3 regions of the Bradyrhizobium sp. 2S1 genome follow, and region 2 is predicted to be linked to each of the others. Evidence: predicted binding sites of a transcription regulator. Region 2 holds the regulator's gene; each other region holds the start of a gene.

Region 1 (4,737 bases), 5.1 Mb from region 2:
CCGCACCCCCTATGGCGAGATCGACCTGGTGGTGCGCCGGCGCAATCTGCTCGCCTTCGTCGAGGTCAAGGCTCGTGCCAGCCTCGATGACGCCGCCTATGCGGTGACGCCACGCCAGCAGCAGCGCATCGTCAATGCCGCCCAGGCCTGGCTGATGGCGCATCCCGAACATGCCGAATTTGATCTCAGATTCGACGCCGTGCTGATTGCGCCGAAGAGCCTGCCGCGCCATCTGTTAGCGGCATTCGACGCCAGCCCTTAAAGTTACCTCCAGACCTCGCGGGATACGCTTATGAAATTGAAGATCGCCGTCCAGATGGATCCCATCGCGCGCATCAATATCCGCGGCGATTCCACCTTTGCGCTGCTGCTCGAAGCCCAGAAACGCGGCCACGGCATTTCCTATTACACGCCAGATAGACTGTCGCTGCGCGGCGAGGAGCTGGTGGCACCGATGCAGTCTCTCGCCGTGCGCGACGAGGTCGGCAATCACTTCACGCTGGGCGAGCCGAAGCGCGAGGCGCTCAATGGCTTCGACGTCGTGCTGCTGCGGCAGGATCCGCCGTTCGACCTCGCCTATATCACCTCGACCCATTTCCTCGAGCGCATTCATCCGAAGACGCTGGTGGTCAACAACCCGGCCAGCGTGCGCAACGCGCCGGAAAAGCTGTTCGTGATGAATTTCCCGCAGCTGATGCCGCCGACCCTGATCTCGCGCGACCTCGACGAGATCAACGCATTCCGCGATCAGCATGGCGCCGTCGTCATGAAACCGTTGCACGGCCATGGCGGCGCCGCGGTGTTCCGCGTGATGCCGCAGGACATGAATTTCGGCTCGCTGTTCGACATGTTCTCGGTCACCTTCAAGGAGCCCTGGGTGATCCAGCGCTTCCTCCCCGAGGTGAAGCATGGCGACAAGCGCATCATCCTGGTCGACGGTGAGTTCGCCGGCGCCGTCAACCGCGTGCCGGCGCCGGATGACCTGCGCTCCAACATGGTGCGCGGCGGCGCGGCCGCGGCGACCGAGCTCTCGGATCGCGAGCGCGAAATCTGCGCCACCGTCGGACCCGCGCTGCGCGAACTTGGCCTGCTATTCGTCGGCATCGACGTGATCGACGGCAATCTCACCGAGATCAACGTCACCTCGCCGACCGGCATCCGCGCAATTCAGCGGCTCAACGGCCCCGACGTCGCGGCCAGGGTCTGGGATGCCATCGAGAAGAAGCGCGCCGCCAAATAACCCTCCCTTGTGCGCCGCACATGCCGGTTGAATTCTAAAAGCGCGATGAGATCGGGTTGAATCATCATCGCGCTTTAGTTCTTGTTCGAGCATGATCTTTTCGGAAAACCGCGTCACACTTTTCCGGATCATGCTTTAGCCGGACACCGACCGCGCCAGCGTTCGCCTTATTCTTCTTGCCAGCTTGCGCGGGCGAGGGCAGCATTCTCTTGCCTGCGTCAGGTCAAGCGGCGGGTCAATGGGCAGGCATCAACGCGAAAATCTCATAAAAAATGTGGAGGAAGACGTTATGACGCTCAATGTCTCACGACGATCCTTGCTCGCGCTTGGCGCCGGTCTCGGCGCCAGCACCATCCTCGGCGGCACGGCCGAGGCGCGCGCTCCCAAACTCGGCACGCAGACACCCTATTGGCATCGTTTCACGCTCGGCGATGCGGAAGTGACCGTCGTCTCCGACGGCCCGCTGCCGCTCGGCGATCCCTCCGGCACCTTCACCGGCGTGCCGAAGGAAGAAGTGAAGAAGATGCTGTCCGACAACTTCCTCTCGCCCGACAATGTCGTGCTCGAGCAGAACTCGCCGATCGTCAACACGGGCGACAAGCTGATCCTGTTCGATACCGGCATGGGTACTTCCAAGGCGTTCGGTCCGACCACCGGCCGGCAGCAGAAGAGCATGAAGGAAGCCGGCATCAAGCCGGAGGACATCGACGCCGTCGTGCTGTCGCACGCGCATATCGGCGGCATCGTCGATGCCGACAACAAGCCGCTATTCCCGAACGCGCAGTACTACATCGCCCAGAGCGATCTCGATTTCTGGACCGACGAAGGCAAGATGGGCAGTCCGTTGAAGGACTTCATCGTGCACGCGCGCAAGAACCTGCTGCCGGTGCGCGACCGCATCGTGTTCTTCAAGGATGGCCAGGAATTCCTGCCCGGCGTGCAGGCGATCGCGGCGCCCGGCCACACCGTCGGCCACACCATCTTCATGGTGAGCTCGGGCGGCAAGTCCTTCGCCTTCCTCGGCGATCTCTCGCATCACGCGGTGCTGCTGCTGGAGCGGCCGCGGATGGAATTCTCCTACGACACCGATCCGAAGCAGGCGGCGGCCTCGCGGGTCAAGCTCCTGGAGATGCTGGCCGCGAACAAGACGCCGGTGATGTCCTATCACTTCGCCTGGCCGGGCTATGGCCACGTCGCCAAGGCCGGCGAGGGTTTCCATTACTATCCGGAGCCGATGCAGATGAATCTGTGAACGGCGGCGCATCCGGGGACGGCGCATGCCGTCCCCGGATGTTCCCTTAATGTTCTTGCGTTGGGCATCCCGCTCCGCTACCTTGGGTGGCGGAAGATAGGGGCAGCATGGTCCAGCGGGTTTCTACCGTCGCTTTCGAGGGGATCGAGGCCCGCGCGGTCGACGTGCAGGTGCAGGTCGCGCCGGGACTGCCGGCGTTTGCGATCGTGGGCCTGCCCGACAAGGCGGTGTCGGAGGCGCGGGAGCGGGTGCGCTCGGCGCTGATCGCCTCTGGCCTCGCGCTGCCCGCCCGCCGCATCACCGTCAACCTCGCGCCCGCCGACCTGCCCAAGGAAGGCAGCCATTACGACCTGCCGATTGCGCTCGGCCTGATGGCGGCGATCGGGGCGATCCCGCCGGATGCGCTGGGCGGCTTCACGGTGCTCGGCGAGCTCGGGCTCGACGGTTCGATCGCGCCGGTGGCGGGCGTGCTGCCTGCGGCGATCGGCGCCAATTCGCGCGACGAGGGATTGATCTGCCCGGCCGCCTGCGGCTCGGAAGCCGCCTGGGCGAGCCCTGACATCCAGATCATCGCAGCCCACTCGCTGATCCAGATCGCCAACCACTTCAAGGGCACGCATCTGCTGTCACGCCCGCAGCCGAAGGTGCATGAGCGCGAGGAGACGCTGCTCGACCTGCGCGACATCAAGGGCCAGGAAAGCGCAAAACGCGCGCTCGAGATCGCGGCCGCCGGCGGGCATCATCTGCTGATGATCGGCTCGCCCGGCGCCGGCAAGTCGATGCTGGCGGCGCGACTGCCCTCGATCCTGCCGCCGCTGTCGCCCTCGGAGCTGCTCGAAGTCTCGATGATCGCCTCCGTCGCCGGCGAGATCCGCGACGGCGCCCTGACCGCGCGGCGCCCGTTCCGCAGCCCGCATCATTCCGCCAGCATGGCCGCGCTGACCGGCGGCGGCATGCGTGCCAAGCCCGGCGAGATCTCACTCGCGCATCAGGGCGTGCTGTTCCTCGACGAGTTGCCGGAGTTCGATCCGCGCGTGCTGGATTCGCTGCGCCAGCCGCTGGAGAACGGCGAGGTCTCGGTGAGCCGGGCCAACCATCGCGTCACCTATCCGGCGCGCTTCATGCTGGTCGCGGCGATGAACCCGTGCCGCTGCGGCCATGCCTATGAGCCCGGCTATTCCTGCAAGCGCGGCCGGCTCGACCGCTGCACTGCCGACTACCAGATGCGGATCTCCGGCCCGCTGATGGATCGCATTGATCTGCGGATCGAGGTGCCGGCGGTGACCGCGGCCGATCTGATCCTGCCGCCGCCGGCGGAGGGCTCGGCCGAGGTCGCCCGCCGCGTCGCGGCCGCGCGCGACATCCAGCTCGCGCGTTACGCGGCGGCCGGCATGCCGCAGGTCCGCACCAACGCGGAAGCGCCGAGCTCGCTGCTCGAGACCATCGCGCAGCCCGACGCGCATGGACAGAAGCTGCTCCGCGAGGCGGCCGACACCATGCATCTCACCGCCCGCGGCTATCACCGCGTGCTGCGGGTGGCGCGCACGCTGGCCGATCTCGACGGCGCCGAGACGATCGGCCGGCTGCACCTCGCCGAAGCGTTGTCCTATCGTGCATTGGCCGACGATTTGCGCCGCGCGGCGTAGCGTTTTCCAGCGAAGCCTGTCCCGCACTTGATGCGGGATGGGCACCGGTTCGCGTGAAGAAAACGCGTCAGAACCGAAGCTCTCTCCCGTTTTCCGCCCGATGCCCGCCGCGTCAACGCGACGGTAACCACTCTCATTTACGCTCCGCAAACCATAAGCACCGCGATCCGCGGAAAGCTTGGGTCGAGCGAGTTGTGTCATGTTGCGTTTGAAGATTCTGGCCTCGGTGGTCCCGCTTGCCGTGGCCGCGGTATTTGCCCGCGCCGAATTGCTGCCGGGTCCCCGGCCCTGCATCGAGATCGGCGGCGCAACGATGCAGATCGCATCGATCTCCTGGCTGGCCCAGCTTCACGTCAGCTTCACCGACGATCCCGGCCTTGCCACGGTCCGGGTCCAGATCGCCGACAGCGCCGAGGCCGCCGACTTCACCGTCATCGACGACATCGACGATGCCGAGGCCGGCGCCTGCGAAAGCAACGCCGTTCCGCAGCTGATCGGGATTTCCGGCAATCCTTCGGCGAGCGATCCGGTGATCTACCTTTCGCATGACGGTCCGTCGGACTATCGCGTCTTCGTGCAGTCGAAGACGTTCTCGGCCC
Region 2 (4,737 bases):
ACTCAGTGTATGAATTGTCCCGTCTCACCCGATCGAGGGGCGCTGCGCATCGTCACGGGTGTTGCGGTGAGATGCGGTGGACGCCGATTGCGCGACTGACGAGTGTGCATGAGGCGGACGGTGAAGTCGTGTGGTCCTGACGCCCTAGTGGCCGGTGTCCCCTTGTGAGACGCAATTGCGTCTTGCGAAGGCGGTGACAAAAAAGCCAAGTCTCGCCGGGGAGAGCACGAAGTAAGCCGTAACCCATCGCGCAGGGAAAGCCGGATTGCTCCGGTTACACCTGTGGTCCTACCCCCGGTGCTTTTTGTTGCACCGGACCCATGGGTGCGATCGGCACCCGGCTTTCCCTGCGCCCTCTGATTTTAGAGCGGCGAAACGACAGGTAAGACTCGGGCAAATCATGTCGCGAGAATGCGGAACTGTATCTCCGTCCTCACTGTCATCGCCCGGCTCGACCGGGCGATCCAGTACGCCGCGGCTTCTCGGCTCACACACCGGCGTCTCTGGAATACTGGATCACCCGCATGCGCGGGTGATGACACCGCGCAAGAATGGACCGAGCCGGAATGAACGTCAGCACCCTGGTCGCATGCCTGCCGCACAAATCGGGGACATTGCCGCCTGCCCGCAATTTTCGTACATGGTTTCACGCAATGACCTCGCAACTCACCCCCGACTCCGCCGACGTGCTGCTGTTCGATATCGGCCGCGTCGTGCTCGATATCAGCCTCGACAAAGCGATCACGCACTGGGCACAGCATGCCGGTTGCGCGCCGGCCGACCTCGCCGGCCGTTTCGTCGTCGACGACAGTTACAAGCATCACGAGATCGGCCGGATCGACGACGCGGCGTTCTTTGCGAATTTGCGCCAGTCGCTCGGCGTCGAGCTCACCGACGCGCAATTCCTCGAGGGCTGGAATTCGATCTTCACCGGCGAGATGCCGGGCATCGCCCCCCTGCTCGCGGCCGCCGCCAGACGAATGCCGCTCTACGCCTTCTCGAACACCAACCCGGCCCATGTCGCGCATTTCTCGGTCGCCTATGCCGAGCTGCTCAGCCACTTCCGGACCGTGTTCCTGTCCTCGAGCATCGGCCTTCGCAAACCCGACGCCGCGGCCTACGATCATGTGATAGAAGCGATCGGCGTGCCGGCGTCGCGGATCCTGTTCTTCGACGATCTGGCTGCCAATATCGAAGGTGCGCGGGCGCGCGGCCTTCAAGCCATCCACGTGACATCGACGGATGACGTGGCAAGGGCGCTGACCGCACTTGGTATTTGACCATTTGCCTTGAGGAGTTTTGCGCGTGGCCCTGATGCCGGTTGCCGATGCCCTGTCCGCCATTCTTGCCGGTGCCGAACCGCTGCCGGGGGAGATGGTCGCGCTCGATGCCGCCTACCATCGCACGCTGGCGCACGACCTCGCGGCGCGCCGCACCCAGCCGCCGGAGCCGATGTCGGCCATGGACGGCTACGCGGTGCGCGCCGCCGATGCGGCTGATCTCAAGTCCCGGCTCAAGGTGATCGGCGAAGTCGCCGCCGGCCGGCCGTTCGAGCGGACGCTCAGTGCCGGCGAAGCGGTGCGGATCTTCACCGGCGGCGTCATCCCCCATGGCGCCGATGCCGTCATCATCCAGGAAGACACCCGGGTCGATGGCGACCACATCTCGATCACCGAGGCAGCGAGCCCGGGACGGCACATCCGCCCGGCCGGCGTCGACTTCCGTGAGGGCGACCTGCTGCTCAACGGCGGCAGCCGCCTGTCCGACCGCGCGCTCTCGCTCGCGGCCGCCATGAATTATCCGGAACTCGCGGTGCGCCGCCGCCCGAAGGTCGCGGTGCTCGCCACCGGCGACGAACTGGTGATGCCGGGCTCCCAGCCCGGCCCCGGCCAGATCGTCTATTCCAACGGCTATGCGCTGCGTGCGCTGGCGCGCGCCGAAGGCGCCGAGACCGTCGATCTCGGGGTGGCCGCCGACACGGTGGCCGCGACCACGGCCGGTATCCGCCGGGCGCGGGAGGCCGGCGCCGACATCCTGATCACGACCGGCGGCGCCTCGGTCGGCGACCACGATCTGGTCAAGCAGTCGCTGGAGGCCGAGGGCGTCGCGATGGCGTTCTGGCGGATCGCGATGCGGCCCGGCAAGCCGATGATGCACGGCCGGCTCGGGGCCATGCGGGTGATCGGCCTGCCCGGCAATCCGGTGTCGTCCTATGTCTGCGCCTTCCTGTTTCTGGTGCCGTTGATTCGGGCTTTGAGCGGCCGGAACACGATCCATCATGTCCGCACGACCGCCCTGCTCGGCCGCGACCTCGCCGCCAACGACCAGCGCGAGGACTATCTGCGCGCGCGTCTCGAGGAGCGCCAGGACGGCGCGCTGATCGCCACGCCGGTGATGCAGCAGGATAGTTCGCTGCTCGGGAATCTCGCTGCGGCGCGGGCACTTCTGGTACGTCCGCCGTTTGCGCCCGGCGCCGCCAAGGGCAGCGAATGCGAGATCCTCACACTGCCCGACTGAGGTTTTCGCGGGCTGCCGATTGCGCGCCGCCTGATGCGTTCACCGGAAATTAAGTGGTTGCGGAACACATATCGAACATATAGTGTCCGTTCATGATTTGTTTCGAGTACTGGTGTCTACAATCGGGAAGCCGCTAGGGAGCATTGCGCTCCCGAGATCAGGCCCCGTCTGAAAGGCCCCACCTGAAGAGTCTCGGAATCGAACGACGCTATCAACCGGGGGAATGCTCGAGATGCTCACGCGCAAACAGTACGAACTTCTGCGTTTCATCAATGAACGTCTGAAAGAGGCCGGCGTGCCGCCCTCCTTCGACGAGATGAAGGATGCGCTCGACCTGCGCTCGAAGTCCGGTATACACCGCCTGATCACTGCGCTGGAGGAGCGCGGCTTCATCCGCCGCCTGCCCAACCGCGCCCGCGCCATCGAGGTCATCAAGCTGCCCGAACTGGCCGCCGGCGGCGGCAACGGTCGCCGCGGCTTCACGCCGAGCGTCATCGAAGGCACCCTCGGCAAGCGCAGCAGCACGCCGCCGATCGCCGAGGACGACGGCAACCGTCCGGTCGCCGTCCCCGTGATGGGCCGGATCGCGGCGGGTACGCCGATCGAGGCGCTGCAGACCCGCAGCCACACCATCAGCGTGCCGCCCGATATGCTCGGCTCCGGCGAGCACTATGCGCTGGAAGTGCGCGGCGATTCCATGGTCGACGCCGGCATCCTCGACGGCGACATGGCGCTGATCCAGCGCAACGACGTCGCCAACACCGGCGACATCGTGGTGGCGCTGATCGACGAGGAGGAAGCCACCCTGAAGCGCTTCCGCCGCCGCGGTGCATCGATCGCGCTCGAGCCGGCCAACACTGCCTATGAAGTGCGCATCCTGCCGCCGAACCGGGTCCGCATCCAGGGCAAGCTGATCGGGCTGTATCGCAAATACTGACGGCGGCGGAGCATGATCCGGAAAAGTGCGGAGCGGTTTTCCGAAAAGATCATGCTCGAACAGACATATGGAGCGGGATGACGATTCGAAGAAAAGTCATCCCGATCCGGGAACGAGCAACAGATCGGATCGTTCCTTGGAAGATAGTGCGACGTGCGGACCACCTAGGATGCGCCCTGATACCTCTCGCGCATTGTAGCGCGTTTGTGATTGAGGCGTTCGACGGCCAGTCGTACAATCGCCCAGAAACGAGCAGACACTCGTTTGCTATCGTCCACTCTGGTAGAGGCCTGCGCCTCAAGGAGAGGCACGGGTCGCTACCTCGAAAAGAGGAGCCATCCGATGTGTGACTATAGTCTGCACGCCGTGGCATCGCGCCCCGCCATTGTCGGAGAGACGCTGATCACCACGACTTTCCGCGGCACGTCGACCCGCGGCTTTGCTTCGGAGAACGATCCCACTGTCGCGGTCTGCATGCTGCCGGGCACCGAGCTCGCTTTCGCCGAGAACGTTCGCTACGACAGCCGCTGGATCTGGACCAAGACTATGAATTTCCGCGTCGGCGTGTTCAACGAAGTCGAGCCCGACGTGCCCGATCGCCATCATGACGCGGTCGAATTCCCCGACGGCAGCCACGTTCTGGTGACCCAGCTCGTCGAGGGACAGCGCGTCAGCGTGCTGCAATTGCCGGCACTGCATCCGCCGGTCGAGCACAAGCCGAAGGTTGTGGAGAGGCGGCCCTCCGCATTCGCGTCGCTGTTTTTGGGTTGAGCGCATCGTCGCCGCGGAATGAGCCATTCGGCGGCGGATGACCTTAGGCGATTTCGAGCGACCCCGGATTTCCGCTTCCGGGGCGCAGCAGGAGATTTGCGTCGGCGAGCGCCTTGGCGCATCATCGCGTACGGAGGACGTGCACTCACGGAAACCTGCGCAGTGGTCGACAAGGTCACATGGCAAAAGGCTGGACGCGTCACCGAGCCGGGCCGCTACATGTTCCGGTTCGGCTGGCTGACAGTGACGGCCGATGATCTCAAGGTCTGGGAGCAGTTTCCCGAGGCCGTCTTCACCCTCGTCAAGAAGCCCGACGCCGGCCCCGATTCCGACGAGTACCATCTCGGCCTGTTCGAGCTGCCGACCGGCCCCTCGCCCGGCAACGGCTGAAGCGTTTTCGAGCGAAGTGGACACCGGTTCGCGTGAAGAAAACGCGTGAAAACAAGAAACTAGAGTTTTGGTTCTGATTAAATCAGAACCAAAACTCTAGTCGTCGCCCTGCAGGTCGGTCT
Region 3 (4,737 bases), 3.7 Mb from region 2:
TCGCAGAAACTGCGCGCAGATCTCGGCCACCAACGCCTCGTAGCTGATGTCCCAGCCATATTCCTCTGCGTAGGCGCGCCCCTGTCGCGAGATCACCCAGCCGATGTCGCCGACGCGATGGCTGCGCAGCAGGAAGCCGGCCGGCTTTTCGGCCGGCGGCTCCAGCGATTGCTCGATCGTGCCCATCGCGCGCACCACCGCGGCGCGGCGGTCGCCGTCCATCTGCTTCAACAGCGCCCCGACTTCGCTGCGCGAGCGGCGGTCGAGATCCGCGGCAGCAGTGCGGCCCTTGGCGGTCAGCGCCACCTCATTGACGCGCTTGTCGGCCTTCGACGGCTTGCGCGTCACGATCTGGCGGCGCTGCAGCGCCTGTAGCGTGCGGCTGACGAAGCCGGCATCGAGGTCGAGCTCGCGCACCAGATCGGTCGCGGTGCAGTTCTCGCGATGCGCAAGCTCGTAGATGATCCGCGCTTCCTGCAGCGTGAACGGGGAGTGCAGCAGCTTCGGCTCGATGATGCCGAGCTTGCGGGTGTAGAACCGGCTGAAGCCGCGGATCGCGGCGACCTGGCTCTCGAGGGTCGTGTCATGGGAATTTGATTTCATCAAACATATTATTTGATGGAATCAAATAAATGGCAAGGCCGATTTGCACGGCCGGTTTCAGGGCATCTCGAAGCTCACCGCGGGTCGGAAACCCTACGCCACCATGATCCGGCTGCGCAGCATGGTGCGGGAGGAGCGGCCGAGCCGGCGCAGCAACCGTGCCTCGGAGCGCCGGGCGTCGGGCCGGTAGCCGCCGATCCGCTCGTAATGGTCGCGCGCGATCAGAAGGCCCTGTTCGGCCGAAGGGCCGGCGATCATCCGGGCGACGAATTTGATGCCGTCGCGCAGGCCGGGGTCGGTGTAGGGCGCGCGGGCGTAGCGGAAGATGCCGGCGCGGTCCTTGCCGCTTGCCGCCACCATCTGGATGAATTGGGTGGTTTCCTCGATCCAGCCGGCGTCGAGCACCGCGCCCGGATGCAGGAACATCAGCCACGGCGAGCGCGCCTGCTTTGCACCGGCGGCAAGTGCCGCGGCGCGCGTGCCTTCAAACCGCAGGAAACCGCAGCCCGCAATGTCGGCAACCCGCTCCATCACATCGCTGTTGGTCCGGTCGACCAGCAGCACCTCGCGGATGACGCCGGCGGCTGCGCCGGGCACCAGCGCCGCCAATGTCGCGACCGCGGTGCGCTCGACGCCGTCGGTTGGAATGATCACGCTCAGCATGATTTGAGGCTTCGGTGGCCCAAGCGGTTGAAAAACTCCGGCCGTGTTATCACCTTGTCATATTCAAAGCAGCCTTTTCGCCTGCAGAATTTTGCGCCATCAGTTTGTGGATTTTCTCAAGTGATGTTCTTGATTTGTTCTCAGGTTGTGTTAGCTTCAGAGCATGAGCCGAGCATCCTCTCATGCCCTCAAGCACCCGCCGGTAACGGCGCCCTCCGATAACCCGGCGGGTGCACCCACCCCTTTTCCCGAGCTTGCGGTCGCGATCGAGCGCGAGCGGCGGCGCGGCCGCGGCGCACAGTCCAATGCGAGCGGTCGCTACGAGGCCGAGGCGCGGACAGCCTTCGACGACGGCTGGCAGAGCCTCGACGACCTGCCGCCGTTCCAGACCAGCGTGGCGCTCGACACCTCGCGCAAGGTGATCACCCGCAACGACTCGCCCGACATCGGCTTCGACCGCTCGATCAATCCCTATCGCGGCTGCGAGCATGGTTGTGTCTATTGCTTCGCGCGGCCGACCCACGCCTATCTCGGCCTCTCGCCGGGGCTGGACTTCGAATCCAAGCTGTTCGCCAAGCCGGACGCGCCCGCGCTGCTCGAGAAGGAGCTCGCGGCGCCCGACTACGAGGCGCGGATGATCGCGATCGGCACCAACACCGATCCGTACCAGCCGATCGAGCGCGAGCGGAAAATCATGCGCGGCATTCTCGAGGTGCTGGAACGCGCCGGCCATCCGGTCGGCATCGTGACCAAGTCGGCGCTGGTGACCCGCGACATCGATATTCTGGCGCGGATGGCCAAGCGCAATCTCGCCAAGGTCGCGCTGTCGGTGACGACGCTCGACCCGAAACTCGCCCGCACCATGGAGCCCCGGGCATCGACGCCGCCGAAGCGGCTCGAGGCGATCAAGCGGCTCGCTGACGCCGGCATTCCGACCACGGTGATGGTCGCGCCCGTGATCCCGGCGCTGAACGATTCCGAGATCGAGCGCATCCTCGATGCCGCCGTGCATGCCGGTGCTAGGGAGGCGAGCTACGTGCTGCTGCGGCTGCCGCTCGAGGTCCGCGATCTGTTCCGCGAATGGCTGATGGCGAACTATCCCGACCGCTACCGCCACGTCTTCACGTTGATCCGCGACATGCGCGGCGGTCGCGATTACGACTCGCAATGGGGCACGCGGATGAAGGGCACCGGCCCGATGGCCTGGATGATCGGCCGCCGCTTTGAGATCGCCTGCGAAAAGCTCGGCCTCAACAAGCGGCGCACCAAGCTGACCACCGATCATTTTGCCAAGCCGAAGCGTAGCGGCGAGCAGTTGAGCTTGTTCTAGATGAGGTCCGTAGATGGGGTAACGGGCCGGCCGGCCGCTCGCTACGGCGCGATTTGGAAGCGCGCTCGCGAGCGGCCTGTTGGTTGGAAGGCGGTCGTCCCTCAAACTGATGGTGTCAATAAACGGAGTCGGGCAAGCCCGCTCCAAGCATCATTAAGGGACGACCATGTACCACTATGCAGGAATCGACGTGTCTTTGGAATGCTCGAGCGTCTGCCTTGTCGATGGGACAGGTAAGATTTTGCGCGAGGCGAGGGTTGCGAGTGAGCCGGAGGCCTTGATCACCTGGTTGCGGTCGCTGGGGTTGGTGCTGGAACGGATCGGGCTGGAGGCTGGTCCGCTGTCGCAATGGCTCTACGCAGCGATGCGGGATGCGGGCCTGGCAGTCGAACTGTTGGAGACGCGGCACGTCCGCGATGCCTTCAAGGCGATGCCGGTGAAGTCGGACCGCAACGATGCCCGCGGGATCGCGCAACTGATGCGGCTGGGCTGGTTCCGGCCGGTGCACTGCAAGTCGATCGAAGCGCAAGAGACGCGGGCGGTTCTGACGGCACGCAAGCTGCTGCAGTCCAAGCTGCGCGACATCGAGAACAGCCTGCGCGGCGTGCTCCGCGGCTTCGGTCTGAAGGTCGGCACGACCACCGAGCGCACGTTCGCCGAACGCATCCGGGAGCTCGTAGCGGGCCATCCCGGACTTGAGATCGTGGCACAGGCGCTGCTCGAAGCCCACGCCGTGCTGCGGCGCGAGTTCAATGGCCTGGATAAGCACACCCAAAAGCTCGCCAGGTCGCACCCTCAAGCCCGCCTCCTGATGACGACACCGTCCGTCGGCCCGATCGTGGCGCTTACCTACGCCTCGGCGGTCGACGACCCGAAGCGCTTCCGGTCCTCGAAGGCGACGGGAGCGCATTTTGGCCTCACCCCGAAGAAGTACCAATCGGGCGAAACCGACTATACCGGCCGCATCAGCAAGATCGGCGATGCCTCCGTGCGCGAGGCGCTCTATCAAGCGGCTCACGTCATGCTGACCAAGCCGGTCAGGAACTGCTCGGCGCTGAAAGGCTGGGCGATGCGGATCGCCCGGCGCGCAGGCCTGCGCAAGGCCAAGGTGGCGCTCGCACGCAAGCTCGCCGTCGTTCTGCATCGCATGCTCGCCGACGCCAAACCGTTCAACCCGATGGCCAAGGCCTCGGCAACCTAAGCAAGGAGCAGCAATCGGTTCTGGGCGGGCCACGACACCAGGCTCTCCCTGAGCGAGGTCCCTGCGCCGGGACGATGGATCCGGTCAGGCCGCCATCCGGGAAGTGGCTCACAACCACGCTTCCGTAGATTGGCCGGCCGGCTCCTCAATGCACCCCATCAGGCGACGGCCTTCGCGCCGATCCCGTACAGAAGCAAGTGCCCGGCGAGTGGATCACGCAAAAAGGGATTGACTTACAAAGGCCCGTTACAGAAGCCCGGATGAAGCGCAGCGCAATCCGGGACGCTTCGTCCGCGGCCAAACTTTACCAGATTGCGCTACGCTCCATCCGGGCTACGAAGAAGTAACCAAGGGCGTCATTGCGAGCGAAGCGAAGCAATCCATCTTTCTGCATATGCGGAGCGATGGATTGCTTCGTCGCTTCGCTCCTCGCAATGACGGGAAAGGTAAACATGAGTAACGCGCCCGCCGCCCCGACCCCACGCTTCACCGTCCTCACGCTTGGCGTCAGCGACATGCGCGCCAGCATCGCCTTCTATGAATCGCTCGGCTTCACCAGGAAGATGCGCGTGACCGGCGAGGAGGTCGCCTTCTTCGACACCGGCGGCACTGTGCTCGGGCTGTTCCCGTGGCATCTGCTCGCCGCCGATGCCGGGCTGCCCGATCAGCCGCGGCCTTCAGCGTTCCGCGGCGTTGCGATCGCCTGGAACTGCAACGACGATGCCGAGGTCGATTGTGTGATGGCGTTCGCGCTGTCGAAGGGCGGCAAATTGCTGAACCCCGCGCAGCCCACCAGCTATGGCGGCTACTGCGGCTATTTCGCCGATCCCGACGGCCATGCCTGGGAAGTGGTGCGCGCGCCGGGGTTTGAGGTGCTCGATAACAGGCGCGTGTCGATTCCCGACTAAAGCCGGTCGGATTGAATTGCGGGGAAGGGCGC

The links. The regulator LexA, encoded in region 2, represses DNA repair genes until DNA is damaged. The targets are predictions, from matches to a motif close to TGTTCNNNNTGTGTTCNG.
Region 1: HAP54_RS11790 (YifB family Mg chelatase-like AAA ATPase) is a predicted target of LexA. The motif match lies at 2,532-2,549, and genes of this name have one in related genera.
Region 3: HAP54_RS02960 (PA0069 family radical SAM protein) is a predicted target of LexA. The motif match lies at 1,391-1,408, and genes of this name have one in related genera.

What each region holds. Positions count from the first base shown of each region.
Region 1 is NZ_CP147717.1:2,496,697-2,501,433, reverse strand. It holds gene HAP54_RS11805 (YraN family protein) at 1-262, shown strand, start outside; gene gshB (glutathione synthase) at 293-1,240, shown strand; gene HAP54_RS11795 (MBL fold metallo-hydrolase) at 1,530-2,492, shown strand; gene HAP54_RS11790 (YifB family Mg chelatase-like AAA ATPase) at 2,600-4,138, shown strand; gene HAP54_RS11785 (hypothetical protein) at 4,338-4,737, shown strand, end outside.
Region 2 is NZ_CP147717.1:7,558,501-7,563,237, reverse strand. It holds gene HAP54_RS35685 (HAD family hydrolase) at 654-1,280, shown strand; gene glp (gephyrin-like molybdotransferase Glp) at 1,306-2,517, shown strand; gene lexA (transcriptional repressor LexA) at 2,750-3,454, shown strand; gene HAP54_RS35670 (hypothetical protein) at 3,797-4,225, shown strand; gene HAP54_RS35665 (hypothetical protein) at 4,388-4,615, shown strand; partial or broken gene HAP54_RS35660 (ComEC/Rec2 family competence protein) at 4,712-4,737, opposite strand, start outside.
Region 3 is NZ_CP147717.1:615,130-619,866, reverse strand. It holds gene HAP54_RS02970 (bifunctional helix-turn-helix transcriptional regulator/GNAT family N-acetyltransferase) at 1-603, opposite strand, end outside; gene HAP54_RS02965 (glycosyl transferase) at 697-1,266, opposite strand; gene HAP54_RS02960 (PA0069 family radical SAM protein) at 1,430-2,596, shown strand; gene HAP54_RS02955 (IS110 family transposase) at 2,763-3,797, shown strand; gene HAP54_RS02950 (VOC family protein) at 4,250-4,705, shown strand.